Regions from separate parts of the Paenibacillus sp. fava2 genome, predicted to be linked through region 1. Evidence: riboswitches for the same ligand, from Rfam matches in the RefSeq annotation. Region 1 holds a riboswitch; the other holds the start of a gene.

Region 1 (7,467 bases):
GTTTGATTTTGAATACGGCGGCTCTCCTGTGACCTTTGTTTATCACTGCCAAGAGGGCGTTCTGCGCTCAGCAGAAGTGAACGGCCGGGAAGTAGAAGCTGTGCGGCTCGCTAACCCTTACCGGCTTGGCGGACTGCGGATTTCCCGTGAAGAGGTTCAGCGCTACGCAGGTTCAGAGAGAACAGTCATTGATATTTATATGTAACTATAGAATAAGCGGCTCAAGCCTGCTTGTGTCCGGATTGGGTACAAGCGGCCTGAGCCGCTTTTTAATGCAGCAACTCAGTTTCTTTTAAACACAATATGATCCATTCTGCTGTTAATGAGCGCCATTAATTGCCCGGCCATATATTCCGCAGAGTATTTGAAGCCGGTTTCGGCCCAATAATCAATGACCCCTACAGCGGCTGACAGCTGGTAGCTGAGCAGAATTTCATAATCGAGCGGGGGACTGTTATCCTCCATCTCGATATGCATATCCTCACGCATGGATCTCCGCAGTGTATCGTAGAGCTCGACCGAAGTTTTCCCGCGCTGGGCTGAGCTTAAGGCGAGATATTCGCTTTTATGACGGTCAATATGCTGAAAAAGCTGCAGCAGGGAAGGATAAACCCCCGTAGCCTCAATCTGCTCCATACCTTCATAAGGCTGCAACAATACCTCCGAGACATTTTGCAAAAAATCGTCATGAATATCCCGGAGCAGGTCTTCTTTACTTACAAAATGCTTATAAAAGGTTCCGCGGTTATAGTCCGCACGCTCGGCGATATCCATAATGGTCACTGCCTCATAGCCTTTTTCCAGAATCAGTTCAACAAAGGCTGTCTTAAGTGCCTGCCGGGTACGTCTGACCCTCCGGTTCAAATCCTCTTCACGTTCCAATGCCATCTGCCTCCACAACGGTTGTATCGTATTATTATAACCACAAGGGCATTATAGAAAAAGAGACGACGCTTAAAATTTAAAATAAACAAATGACTGCAAAATGTTCAAAATACTGCTTAGGGAGTAACATATCATCTTCCAGTGTCGCCTAGCCGACAATATCTTATATTTTGATTATTGTCACAACAAGTAATACAGGTGTAAGCTTGTCTCAAGAGATAAGGCGATTTTGTTACAAAGTCCTCTTACTCACCCACTACAAAACAAAGGAAGCGAATCATAATGAGTCAATCACAAGTCAAAACAGCTGTTATCACAGGTGCCGCAGGCGGTATCGGAAAAGAGCTTGCCCGCCGTCTCGCCGAGCGCAAGCTGAATCTGGTTCTGGTCGATTTAAATGAGGAAGCTATTCATGCAGTCATTCAGGAGCTTGGCTTGGACGACTCCAACTCACTGGCTGTTACAGCCGATGTCTCCAAAGAAGAAGATGTGCAGAATTATGTTAACCAGGCGGTGGCGAAATTCGGTAAGATTGACTATTTTGCCAACAATGCCGGGATTGAAGGCCCGTCCGGGCTAGTGGAAGAGCTGAATGTGAAGTCACTCGACCTGGTGTATAACGTCAATGTCCGCGGCGTATTTCTGGGGCTGCAGTACGTCATTCCTGTCATGAAAAAACAAAAATCCGGCGCCATCCTTAACACCTCCTCACTGGCAGGTCTCATGGGTGCTCCGGGAATGTCTCCTTATATTATGTCCAAACACGCGGTGATCGGCCTGACCAGAGTTACTGCCAATGAGCTGGCTCCGTTCGGTATCCGTGTCAACGCCGTACTGCCGGGAACCATCAACACGCAGATGATGCGCAAGATCGAGAAGAATTCAGGCAGCGCCGATGACTTCAAAGCAGCTAATGAGGCAGCTACACCTATGGGACGCTACGGTGAACCGCAGGAGGTTGCGGCTGTCATGAACTTCCTGCTCTCCGAAGAAGCTTCGTTCGTTACCGCTTCGCTCTACACCGTTGACGGCGGGATGATGGGGCAGTAACTGGCCGGGCGATAGAATGAACTGCTAATCTAAATGAATATAGGCTTAAAAATAGTGCCCCGCAAAGGGCACTATTTTATTTTGGTTTGCAAAATCAACTTTAGGTTCTATCAAAATAGTTCAGGCTCATCGCATCCCGTACTTCACGCATTGTTTCCTTGGCAATGGCTCGTGTACGCTGTGTTCCGCTTATCAGAATCTCATCCACCAGCTTGGGTCTGGCCGCATAATAAGCCCGGCGTTCCCGCATAGGCGTGAACAGTTCCTCTAAACTTGCGGTGATCCGCTCCTTGCAAGCGGCACAACCGATGCTTCCGCGTTCACAGGCTTCCCTAATCTCTGCCGATTCCAGCGGGTTAAAGGCCTGGTGATAAGCGTAAATCGGGCAGATCTCCGGATGGCCGGGATCATTTTTGCGTAAACGGGCAGGATCGGTCACCGCTCTTTTGATTGTCCGCGTGACTTCTTCAGTCGAAGAATCTAGGGTGATGGCATTGCCGAGGCTTTTGCTCATTTTAGCGTTGCCGTCTGTACCGATCAGCCGCGGCGTTTCACTCAGCAACGCTTGCGGTTCGGCAAATACAGGCTTATACAGCTCATTGAAACGGCGTACGATTTTGCGTGTAAGCTCCAGATGAGGCAGCTGATCCTCTCCGACCGGAATGACGGTTGCTTTGCAGAATGTAATATCCGCTGCCTGGCTGACGGGATAACCGAGAAATCCGTAATACATTTCATCAAAATGGCTGCTTTTCGCTTCCGCCTTCACTGTAGGGTTATGCCGCAGCAGATTTACCGTAACAAACATGGAAAAATAGATAGTCAGTTCGGCAATTTCCGGGATCAGCGACTGGATATAAAGGGTAGTCCGCTCAGGATCAATTCCTGCGGCCAGATAATCGAGTGTGATCTCACTGATATGGCGGCGGATATAGTCCGGCCGTTCAAAATGGGTCGTCAGCGCCTGCACATCCGCTAAAAATACAAACGATTCATATTGATCCTGCAGCATTACCCTGTTCTTGAGACTGCCCGAGTAATGGCCAAGGTGCAGCTTGCCGGTAACGCGGTCCCCTGTGAGCATACGTTCTTTGTTCATTCCAATTCCTCCTGGTATATTTTGTGATAATCCGTCGCCACCACCAGCCATCCTCCATGGCCATCACCCCCTTCAGCAAATAAAAAAACTCCGTCCGCTAAGGACGAAGTTATCGTTATGCCACCTTAATTAACCGCTTCGCTGCTTGATCTGCAGGTATCCGGTCTGGTCAATACGGTGCGGAGTCCACAAAAGATGTGAAGCTCGATACCGCTCCCGTGATAACGGCGGGATTCCCGGCATTTCCCTACTGCATCCTTGCAGACGGTTCGGAAAAGCAACTACAAAGTCCATTCACACCTGTGCCGGACACCGGTTCGCAGCGTCCACCGGCTCTCTGAAGTCCTTAATACAGGGTTACTTACCCTTTGTCAACGTTGTTACTGATATTGTGGATAATATTAACTTAAGAAGCAGGTGGAGTCAATCTGTTCCTTTGGGAATTTTTCGGTTATTACAAGCAGGATTAGGGAATTTGAATGTAGAATTATAAATAAAGCTAGACACTTAATACCAAATATGTTTGTAATTCAGAGGCGCCAGCTGATGAACAAAGGCAACTCCGCCGAAAGGCGGAAGACGCAAAGCCACCGGTCTAAACCGCAGAAACAGCGGCATGACAGCGGGGACGCTCATATAGTTTGGTTTTTTTGTTGTCTAAATACAACAAGGGAGAGTTGCAATCATGCTGTAATACAGAAACAGCCTGCCCGGCAGGAGCGCTTTGACCTGTTTTGATCACTATTGAAAACTGTTGAACACATTCTGAAAGATTCATACCTTTGCTTCCTTTTATCAAACAAACAGAACTGGAGATGTCCTTAAGATGATAGCAGAAACAACTATGCACCCTGAATGGAATACAATTTTTATCAGCCTGCACGGGTTTGCCGACCTCGAAGAGACCATTAAAGAGGTGGATATTTTCGAAGCCCAGATGCCGCATCTGCCGCTGAAGGAGATGTCGCTGATCATTGACTGCACGGACATGGCACCCTTCAAAGCAGAAATTCTGCCGGTGCTTGAACGCTGCTACGTGATGTATAACAGCTTCAAGCATGCCGTTCTCGTCAATCCGGTTAAAGTGGTGGCCAAGTCGCAATTGCAGCGAGTAGCGCCAAAAGCCAGCTTTAACGGCCATTTTGTAGATACTGTGGACGAAGCGTGGGCTATTGTAAAAGGCTAGCTCAGACCCGCAAGAGACCGGACGGCTCTAACGTATCATGCTGACAAAATAACAAATACACTAACAAAGGTGGGCCGATATGGTTAACGTAAGGATTGCAGGAACTGAAGTGTACCATCCGCCATTCAAAGTTAGCAATGCACAATTGGCTGAACAGGCTGGCGAAGCTGCAGACAAGCTTATTGGTATTTGGGAGTATTTTGGCCGTAAGGATCGTTATTATGCGACCACCTATGAAGAAAGCACGCTGTATATGGCCATTCAAGCCTCTAAAGCGCTGCTTGCGGGCAGCGGGCTTGGCGGAGAGGATCTCGATATGATCGTTGTCTCCTCGGGCACCCATGAATACAGTGCGCCGACTGACGCTGCCCTGCTGCACCAGGCAATCGGGGGGAAACAGTCCTGTATTGTATACGACAGCAATGCGAACTGCGTGGGAATGGTAGTCGCCGCAGACCAGGCAGCCCGTTCGATGATGACCAATCCCGGAGTAAGGTATGCGCTGGTTGTCGGCTCTGAGCAGATCGCCCGCTTTTATAAAGAAGGGGATCTGGCTTCAAAAGGACTTTGCGGGGATGCTGCCTGCGCGGTTCTGCTGGAACGGGTAGAGGAAGGGGACTCCGGACTGATTGATTCCGCTTATTATACCAATACGCAAAAGGCGGAAGACATGCTGTTTCCGTCTGCCGGTATGACCCAGATGTTCGGAGAGCATCTTACGCTTGAGGAAAAAAAGATCTATCTGCATCCCGAGTATAATGTCAATGTGGCATTCCCTACAGCAGTGACCAATATTGAAAGCCTGCTCCATAAACACGGATATGCCAAAAGAGAGGTTAAGCACTACATTCTCAGCCAGCTGAACCTTTCAGTGATCAAAGAGATTGCCGGCAAGCTGCAGGAGGATGAAGCCAAATTTCCTTATATAGGTGATATTTACGGGTATACAGGGACCAGCAGCCCGTTCATTACCCTGCATCATGCCATCAAGGACGGGACACTCGTACCCGGTGATTTGTTCTTCATGTGGTCGGTCGGTGCAGGGATTACAAGCTGTGCTACACTGTGGAGACTCTAACCCGGATTATTACTATAGCAGAACCATTAAGAAGCCTGCGCAGACTGCGCAGGCTTCATTCTTTTCCCCGCAGTGACGGGACTATATCAGTTTGCGATTCCGATGGCAATCGCGGGTGACAGCTCAGGATCCAGCTGCTTCATCAGCTTCAGCAGATTGCTCTCAGACATGGCGATGCAGCCGGCAGTTGGCTGGCCGGCTCCTCTCCAGATATGCAAAAAGATTGCACTGCCCTTGCCGGGCACGACCGGTTCATCATTTTACCTTACGACGACGGCATACTTATACAGCGGGTGCAGGAGACGTTCGTAGGACGCCCAGCGGCTCCCGGGATCTCCGGTAAAGGTGACCCGCTTATTGTATTCGGCAGAGCCGGGGTCATCAATCCAGTAGTCCCGGCTGCCGACTTTGCTGTACGGGAGTTTGAGGCCTTCCGGACCAGCAGCGGAGCCGAAAGCCTCCCCGAGCCTGAAGACCCCTGAGGGCGTGCGCTTGTCGCCTTCTTTTGTTTTGCCGATGCCGCCTGCACCCAGCGTTACCGGTATGCCTGATAGCACCGTCTTCCAGCTTCCGCTACGATTCTCGCGTAATGAAAGGACTCCTGTAGTGGAGCGTGAAGAAGAGGCCGTTACGACAACCATCTGACTGGACTCCAGGCGGTCGGCCTTATACGGCCAGGAAGCCGCAAACCCGGCAGCTGCTGCCTCAGGGGTTAAGGAGACCAGCACCAGAACAGGCGGCAAAAAAAGACACATGACAGCTAGCAGGATATGTCTACGGGTTGATTTGTGCATATGTACACCTCCCTAAGGCTTATTACCTCAGGGAGGCAGGGAGGAATCGCTGAGTTCATGCATTACAAGCCGAGTGTCGAGCCTTTTTCCAGCCGGAGAATCTGTTTCTCTCCATTGTCGGCCAATTCGCGGAACTGGCTGATCGTCTCACGCATCTTGGGCAGAGCCTCCTGCTTGTAGGTGCTTATGGAGTCGAGGGCGGTTAATACGTCGGTGAATGCCTGCTTTAATGTATCGGCAGAGATACTGGTTTCCAGCGACTGCTTGTGAATGGCTGCGCCTTGTTCTCTCAGCATTCTTGACGTGCCGCTGATCAGGGTGTCTGTGGTCTGGTTCAATAGCTCAATTTTTTTCAGGACAATCTTCTGGTTGTATAGGGCGCTTGCGACTGTAACTGATATTTTGAGGGCCGAGACGGTCACGTTTCTGGCTCTGTCCACGCCGCGGATCAGCTCCTTGTTGTTGCGGATGACCACCTCGATCGCCATAATTCCCTGCTGGTTAACCACCAGCATCTGCTGCAGATCCATGACCCGCTGGCGGAGCGGGAACAGCACCTCCTCGGTAATAAACCGCACTTTCTCTTCCTCTTCTCCGCGCACCCTGGCTGCTTCAATCTGCGTTTCGATCTCCTGGTCCATCAGCAGGCCGAGCTCAATTTCCTTTTGCAGTTTCCGGGTTAGCTCACGCAGCGTCTGCTGCTCAATTTGCAGTGTCGTATTATCATTTTTGAGGATGGTCTTGCCTTTATCCAGCGACACAATAATATCGGAGATGACCGCGTCGGCTTTCTGGTACTTGGCAAAATAGTGGCGCAGCGGATTGAAGAACCTGCCCAGCAGCCCACTTTTGGCAAAATCAACGGCACTCGGGTCGAGGTCCTTCAGCTGCAGATGCAGCTCCGTCAAGCCTTTGGCGACCTGGCCGCCTTCATCCCCGGTCTTGGAGAGATTGCCCACGGATACCTGCAGAAGGGCGTTTTTATCCGAAGAGGAGCGCATGGTGCCCATACCGAAGCTGTCAATGGATTGCAGTACCGCTTGGCGTTTCTCCAGGGACTCCAGATCAAGCCCCAAAATGCTGGTAACATTGCTTTTGGCCAGCTCCTTAAGCCGGGTAAGCTCTTCAGGCTCAGGTTTTGCTTCCTCGGCAATGACAGCCCTCAGCTGCTCTGTGCTGGGGATTTCCATAGTAAAAGACATGACAGACCTCCTTGTATAGTAGTCTTACATCTGAACATTCAGCAGATTGCCGATTTTGTAGACCACATCGTCCGTATCTGCATTGATGCTCGCAGCCTCGTTGATTCCGGAAATACTTTCCAGCGCTTTGATGTTGGCGTTATAGCCGATGGTGTAGACCGGGATTTTGTAGG
Region 2 (7,467 bases), 3.6 Mb from region 1:
GCAGATCAGGGTCGATGTAATCGCCCCAGTTATAAATCGTCAGCGTATTGCCGCCGGTATATCCCTCAGCCGAGTTCAGGCGTGAGGCAAGAAACATCAGACCGAAGGCAACCAACAGAATCGCCAGAAAAGCATTTACCAGCTGTTTCATTCAGGCACCCCCGCTTCCAGAGCCGGCTCCGCTATTATGGCGGACGGCTTGTTCTTCCGCTGGTTCAGGAAATAGTAGCCGATGACCAGCAGGATGGTAAAGAGGAAGATCAGGGTCGACAGTGCGTTAATCGACAGCGATACCCCTTGCCGCGCCCGGGAATAAATCTCCACAGGGAGGGTTGAGTAGCCGTTGCCCGTTACAAAGAACGTTACCGCAAAGTCATCCAGAGAATAGGTCAGCGCCATAAAGAACCCGCTGAAAATCCCCGGCTTGATGATCGGCAGAATGACTTTGGTCAGGACGCTCATCCGGCTGGCCCCAAGGTCCCGGGCGGCATCGGTCAGCGTCGGGCTCATCTCCTGCAGATGCGGCAGAATCATCAGCACGGCAATCGGGATGCTGAACGCCACATGGGAGAGCAGCACCGAAGTGAAGCCAAGCTGAATGCCGGCAATCGTGAACAGGATCAGAAAGGAAGCACCAATGATGACATCCGGACTGACGATCAGCACGTTATTCAGCGACAGCAAAGCGTTCTTCGAGCGCCGTCTGCGGCTGCGGTGAATGGCTAATGCTCCAATGACCGCGATCACGGTAGCGATGGAGGACGAGAGCAGTGCGATAACAAGCGTATTGATCACAATAATGATCAGGCGCGTATCCTGCAGCACCTCCCGGTAATAATCGAGTGTGAAGCCCTCGAATTTATGCATTGTACCGCCGCTGTTGAACGAATAGTACATCAGGTAAAAGATCGGTGCGTACAGGACGACAAAGACCAGTACCAGATAGATGTTGGCGATTCCGTTTTTATTTTTCATGCCGCACTCCTTTCCGCGAGCTGCCGGTCAGAAGCATGAACAGGGCCATGATCACAATCAGGAACACGGCAACGGTCGAGCCCATGCCCCAGTCCTGGGTAACGAGAAAATGCTGCTCAATGGCGGTGCCCAGCGTGATGACCCGGTTACCGGCGATTAGACGCGTAATCATAAACAGCGACAGTGCCGGAATGAAGACCGCCATACAGCCGGAGCGCACCCCGGAAATCGTCAGCGGAAAAATAACCCGGCGGAACGTTGTCCATCCGGAGGCGCCCAGATCGCGGGCAGCATCCACAAGCGACAGGTTCAGCTCCTCCAGGGCGCTGAAAATCGGCAGAATCATGAACGGGATGAAGATATATACCGAAACGAACACGAAGCTGAATCCGGTAAACAGAATCTGCTGCTCCCCGATCCCCAGGACATCAAAGAGGCTGTTGACCGGCCCGAAGGTGCCGAAAATCCCGATGAACGCGTACGTCTTCAGCAGCAGATTGATCCAGGTCGGCAGGATAATCAGCAGTAGCCACAGCTGCTTATGCTTCGTGCGGGTCAGCAGATAGGCCGCAGGATAGGCAACGAGCAGCGAGAACGCCGTGATCAGGAACGCATACCAGAAGGAGTTCAGCATCATTTTCATATACACCGGGGTGAAGAAATTCGCGTAGTTGTCCAGTGTAAGATTTCCGTCCAGATCAAACAGGGAATAATAAAGGACCAGCAGCACCGGCGCTATGACAAACAAGGCGATCCATAAGTAATAAGGGATGAGATAATACGAACGGCCCTTATTATTCATGGCTCTCTACCCCGCCGTAAGCTTCCAGACGTCTGTCGAATTCTTCCTCCGTTTCACCGAAGCGCATAACATGAATGGCCTCCGGGTCAAAATAAAGCCCGATCTCGCTGCCTACCTCCGCCTTGCGGGTGGAGTGAACCAGCCATTCGTGGCCGGATTCGTCATAACAGCTGATCTCATAGTGCACGCCGCGGAACAGCTGGGAATCGACGCGTACCTTCAGCTTGCCCTGCTCCAGCGTGGATATTTCCAGATCCTCCGGGCGGATAACGATCTCCACCGATTCATTCGGCCGCAGACCGGCATCCAGACATTCAAACCGGTGGCCGCCCCACTCCACCAGATAATCCTCGATCATCACGCCCGGCACAATATTCGACTCCCCGATGAAGTCGGCGACGAACCGGTTAATCGGCTCATCATAAATATCGTTCGGCGTTCCGCTCTGCTCGATCTTCCCTTTGTTCATAACAAAGATCCAGTCCGACATCGCCAGCGCTTCCTCCTGGTCATGCGTGACAAAGATGAAAGTAATCCCGAGCCGCTGCTGCATTTCCCGCAGGATATACTGCATTTCGGTACGCAGCTTCAGGTCAAGCGCAGACAGCGGCTCGTCCAGCAGCAGCACCTGCGGCTCATTGACGATCGCACGGGCAATCGCTACACGCTGCCTCTGGCCGCCCGACATTTCATTGATCGCACGCTGTTCGTAGCCGACCAGGTTAACGAAGCGCAGCGCTTCCTGTACCTTTTGGGTGATAACATCCTTTTTAAGCTTCTTGATCCGCAGTCCAAAGGCCACATTCTCGAACACGTTCAGATGCGGGAACAGGGCATAATCCTGAAATACCGTATTAACCTGCCGCTCGTTGGCGGGAATGTGATTGATCATTTTACCGTTCAGATAAATCGAACCTTCTGTCGGTTCGGCAAAGCCGGCAATCAGACGCAGAATGGTTGTCTTGCCGCAGCCGGAGGGGCCCAGCAGTGTATAAAATTTGCCGCGTTCGATCTCGAAGCTGACGCCTTTCAACACGGCCTCCTCATCATCATATTGCTTAGTAACCTGGTCAAAAGAAATAATAGTGCCTTCCGGGGTAGCTATAGCTAACAACCTCCCTTACCTTATGTATTACAACCTATTTTACCCTTATCTGACAGTGCGCAATCGGTTCCTTCCAGGCATAGCCCCGCCGGTACCGACAATCCCGCCCCTGCTTCGACAACATTTCATATTATATAGCATATCGGATGAATCCCATATATGCGATAACATAGAATGTAAAAACTCCGGCTGAATCTTAACAAGTTCGTAAAATCTATCCGCTGCACACTCCGGCTGAAGTGCTATAATGAAAACGGCTGAAAACAGCTTGAAAATTCCTCCTTTTACGAAAGAAGATGACCGACATGAACGAGGGGTTACAGGACCGCCTTGAGAAATTTGGATTATCCCTTTATATGATACGCATTACCCTGGCTGCCTCCCTATCATGGCTGGCCGTCCACAGTCTTTATGGCGATAATTACCTATACTTCGCACCGCTGGCTGCGATTCTGATTACACAGGGCACCGTGAAGGCTTCCCTGGAAAAAGGCTGTTACCGGCTGCTTGGCATTGTGCTCGGCGGAACCGTCAGCCTGATTGTGGGACGCTTCCTGGATGTCGGAATCGTCTCCCTCCTGCTGATTCTGCTGATTGGCATAGGCGTTGCAACCGCCTGCCGGATTAACATCCAGGCCGTCTCGCAGGTCGGCGTAACCTCTGTGCTCGCGCTTACCTTCTACCATGACCATTATGTCGTATGGAGGCTTGCCGAGACGCTGATCGGGGTACTCATCGCCCTGTTGATCAATATGATTATTGTCCCGCCCAAGGGCTTCGCCAAGGTTAAGGGCCTGGCGCTTCAAGGAAGCCTGCTGCTGGCCGATTCATTAAGTGGGCTCGCTTCGGGCGGCAGAAACGGTGAACCGGCCCGTGATATGCTGAAGCGCTCCGGCGGACTGCTCGCGAAGAGCAGCAGCCTGCAGAAGGAGCTGCTGTACACGCTGTCGCACTATCCCTGCCGCAAGGATCTGAGCGGGCTGACCCAGGCCACGTCGCATCTGCAGAAGGTTCATTTCTATATCCAGGAAATTGCTGAAGAGCTGACCCTGCTGCCTGCCCACTACGCCGGTTCGGACCGGATGAATGAGGTGATGGCTGCAGCAGCCGATTGCATCGCTCTCTACGGCACCAAGACGCTTTCTGATGCCGAAGCCCGGCGGCCGCTGCCGGAATGTCTGCGCCGGGCCCGGGAGCTGCAGCTCTCCTGGTTCTCCGAGCTGCAGGCGGAATGTCCGCTGACAGCCATCCGCGATCTCGGCGCCGTCTTTTCACATCTGAACCGGGTGCTTGATGTTATTGAACAGGCCGATTATACGGCCGTTTCTGCAGCGGCCGTTCCGGTAAGAAGCGGATCCGCCCGCAGCATCCGTCTCGGAAGCAAAGGACTCTCCCACAAGCTTTAAGCTTGGGAGGGTCTTTTTTAGGATAAACACTTAACGCTTTGGGGTCTCCTCCAAAAAGGTCCGGAGTCAACCTCCATGCTAAGAATCCGCCTCCCGGAGCCTGACTGGAGATAAAGACCCAATACCGGCTCTTACACCGTACTCCAGCTGCAATTTTCGGATGAATTTACAGTTGAAAACTCACTGCACAAGTATTAAAATTAGGATTATTTGCAGCATTTGTCGGAATTCAGTACTATAGCACCAGTTATGAATCTTTTATTGCCGATTCTAGTCGAATAAATGACCTCATGCTGAATGTTTATCAATGTCTCATGTATAATGGCAAACTGTCCGAAAGGGCAGGACGCAAAGCAATGGGCCTAACAATGCGCTGTCGCATTTACGGCTGCCAGGCTGCCGGTTTCTGATAAAACTAGAAGCGAGGTTATAACAATGCCGAACCACACTCTCGAACAGCCACGGCATGCGTTCAGTATCATGCCTGCCTTCAGTACTGCTGATCCCATACAGTCCTCCATCCGCTCCAAGCCGTTTGGAACAGCCGGTAATGAGGAGAAGAACGGGAGAATCATCGTGCAGAATGACCAGATTTTTATAACACCTCCCTTGCCCGGCGGCAAAGCTGCTGTTATCTCTGCCCTTCACCCTGTTGTCCTCAAGATTAACCGGATCAAAGCAGCCGAGCCTGTTGCCATTACATCATCTGACCATCTGAGCTGGGAAATCAGCGAGAAGCCGCAGTACCAGATTACTGTTTCTGAGGACGGGCTAAGCGCCTACTTTACCCTCTACCGGGTCGAAAAGTATGCCTGGAGGCTGGTCAATTGCCCGGCTTCGGCTGAGGTCTGTGTCCGGGCGGAGCCGAACTATGATCTGCTGCTCTCCAGGCTGACCGTTAATCAGATTCTGGCCGAACTCTCCAATAGCTCCTTCATTCCCAATCTCAACATTCCTGCCTTGTATGCCGAGCTGAATAATCCGACTTATCTCCCGGTCTGCATCGCAGTGGGCAAACCGCCGCTGCCGGGAACAGACGGACGGCTTGAGCCCCTGGCCAGACTGTCTATCGCTGAAGTATTCAGCAGCAGTGAAGTCCCTGATCCGGAGAATATACTTGATTATCCAGGGATCCCTTCTGTACGGACAGGCGGGATACTGGCACGCAGGCTGCCTCCGCAGGAAGGCTTGCCCGGTTCTGACGTTTACGGCAGCATTCTGCCCTCTCCCCCGCCGGAGGATATCATCCTGAAGCCTGCTGATTGCTACTCGCTGCTCCCGAACGGCGATATTGCTGCGCTCCGTGACGGCCGGCCGCGGATTACAGGCTGGGGAACCCGGATGATGAGCATTGATTTTCCCGATATGCATGTAGTGCAGAAGAGTATGATCACCGCTAACAGTGCAGTTTGGTTTGCAGGAGATGTAATGTTTCCGGGTGGAATCGGTGATCATTGCACGATAGAGGCATTAGGAAACGTATACATATTCGGCGATGTCCGTCATGCCGTCATTGCCGCTACCGGCAGTGTAATCATACGCGGCAAAGTAACGGACTGCCGCATCTACTGCGGCGACTGCGGGGCAAAACAGCACCGGCTGTATACAATTCCCGGACAGCTGATTGATGAGCTGTCCTTGCTCAGGAACGCCGCCCTCCTCCTGGAGGAGAATCTCCGCTCCCGGCAGCAGCCCGTGAAATACGGGCTGGTCATACTGCTCCTGCTGGAGAGCAAATACGTCCATCTTCCCGGCCTGATGAAGGGGCTGCAGGAGCTGCTTGCCGAGGGCAAGCCTGCAGCTCCGGCTGATTCCGGGCAGTTAAAGCATATGCTGGAGATCTTCCTGCATCCCGGACAGTTCACTGAATTTATTAATGACGCCGTGATCACCACCTTTCTGGATCTGCTGGAGGAGCTTCGTGACGGGATTCTCCATATGCATGAGGGGAATGTCCGGCTTGATCTTGCCTGCTCGGAGGACAGTCTGCTCCATTCCGGAGGAGACCTTTATATTCATGGAGAGGGCGCTGCGAACAGCACACTGCTGGCAGCGGGTAATGTCCGCTTCCTGATGGCACAATCGGTATGCAACGGTTCTACAGTTGAAGCCGGAGACTCCATTGCGTTGCAGCAGGCCGGAGCTGCAGCAGGCCGGCAGTCTGTGCTTGCCGCCGGCCGCAAAATCAGCGTCCGCCAAATAGAAGATACCCGGATAACCATTGGCGAACATACCGCCAAGTTCACTCTACCTGCGGGAGAAGCCGTCTTCACGGCCCAGAGCCTGCGGTTAAGAAACCGGACCTGACCCATACGAAAAGAGCCTGCAGAATGCCGCACAAAGGCAGCCTGCAGGCTCTTTGGGTCTGATCATAACCAGGAACCGCCTGGCGGAGCATCTCTTTTAGAGTGAATGTTTCAGCCGCCGCTTACGCCCAAGATTTACATTCACCAGCAGAATACTGCCAACGATGAGCACCATCCCCGCAATAAGATTAAGTGTAATCTGTTCGTGCAGCAGCACCACGCTTGAGCCGATGGAGATTAACGGGATCAGGAAGGTGAAGGAGCCCACTTTTCCGGCCTCACCCTCATTAATCAGCTTGAAATAAACCATCCAGCCAAGGGCGATGACGAATACGGCAATAAACAGTGTGTTCATAATAAAAGCGCCGCTCCAGGTAATGGCTGCCCAACTCTCTGTAACGGAGCCGGCACCCAGCAGAATGACACCGCCGATCATGATCTGCATGGCTGTCAGCCACAGCATATCCACCCGCGCCGCATTCCGCTTCATATATACGGTACCAAGCGCCCAGCATAACGCGCTGGCCAGAGCCAGCAGTACACCAGCCGCAGAGATGCTGCCGGTAAAACCGCCGATACTGAGCGCGGCTACCCCGGCGAAGCCGAGCAGGAGACCGAATATTTTCAGTCCGTACATGCTCTCTCCAAGCCAGATCCAGGCAAAGATACCCAGCAGTACAGGCTGCAGAAAGACAATGGCCGAGAACAGGCCGGAAGGGACATATTGCAGCCCTATGGTCTGAAACCCGTAGTAAAAGACGATGCTGAGCACTGCCGAAGCCAGATAGACCGGCCATAGCCGCCGGAATTCAAGCTGCTTCCATTTGGGAAGTGCGGCTATAATCAGAATGATTCCCGCAATGACTGTACGGA

The links. A riboswitch is a leader RNA that binds a small molecule or an ion and turns the genes downstream of it on or off. The one in region 1 is predicted to bind cyclic di-GMP.
Region 2: it holds a riboswitch for cyclic di-GMP, as region 1 does, so the genes downstream of both, AC4G46_RS30810 (flagellar assembly protein A) here and AC4G46_RS14315 (hypothetical protein) in region 1, are expected to answer to the same signal.

Annotation. Positions count from the first base shown of each region.
Region 1 is NZ_CM177755.1:3,337,096-3,344,562, forward strand. It holds gene AC4G46_RS14290 (GH36-type glycosyl hydrolase domain-containing protein) at 1-205, shown strand, start outside; gene AC4G46_RS14295 (TetR/AcrR family transcriptional regulator) at 283-888, opposite strand; gene AC4G46_RS14300 (SDR family NAD(P)-dependent oxidoreductase) at 1,168-1,935, shown strand; gene trpS (tryptophan--tRNA ligase) at 2,036-3,034, opposite strand; T-box leader at 3,131-3,418, opposite strand; cyclic di-GMP riboswitch class I at 3,580-3,670, shown strand; gene AC4G46_RS14310 (hypothetical protein) at 3,630-3,812, opposite strand; gene AC4G46_RS14315 (hypothetical protein) at 3,861-4,220, shown strand; gene AC4G46_RS14320 (ketoacyl-ACP synthase III) at 4,300-5,298, shown strand; gene AC4G46_RS14325 (hypothetical protein) at 5,385-5,543, opposite strand; gene AC4G46_RS14330 (hypothetical protein) at 5,559-6,092, opposite strand; gene AC4G46_RS14335 (toxic anion resistance protein) at 6,155-7,294, opposite strand; gene AC4G46_RS14340 (VWA domain-containing protein) at 7,319-7,467, opposite strand, start outside.
Region 2 is NZ_CM177755.1:6,983,525-6,990,991, forward strand. It holds gene AC4G46_RS30785 (ABC transporter substrate-binding protein) at 1-151, opposite strand, end outside; gene AC4G46_RS30790 (ABC transporter permease) at 148-975, opposite strand; gene AC4G46_RS30795 (ABC transporter permease) at 965-1,777, opposite strand; gene AC4G46_RS30800 (ABC transporter ATP-binding protein) at 1,770-2,891, opposite strand; gene AC4G46_RS30805 (FUSC family protein) at 3,188-4,288, shown strand; cyclic di-GMP riboswitch class I at 4,602-4,692, shown strand; gene AC4G46_RS30810 (flagellar assembly protein A) at 4,724-6,595, shown strand; gene AC4G46_RS30815 (DMT family transporter) at 6,692-7,467, opposite strand, start outside.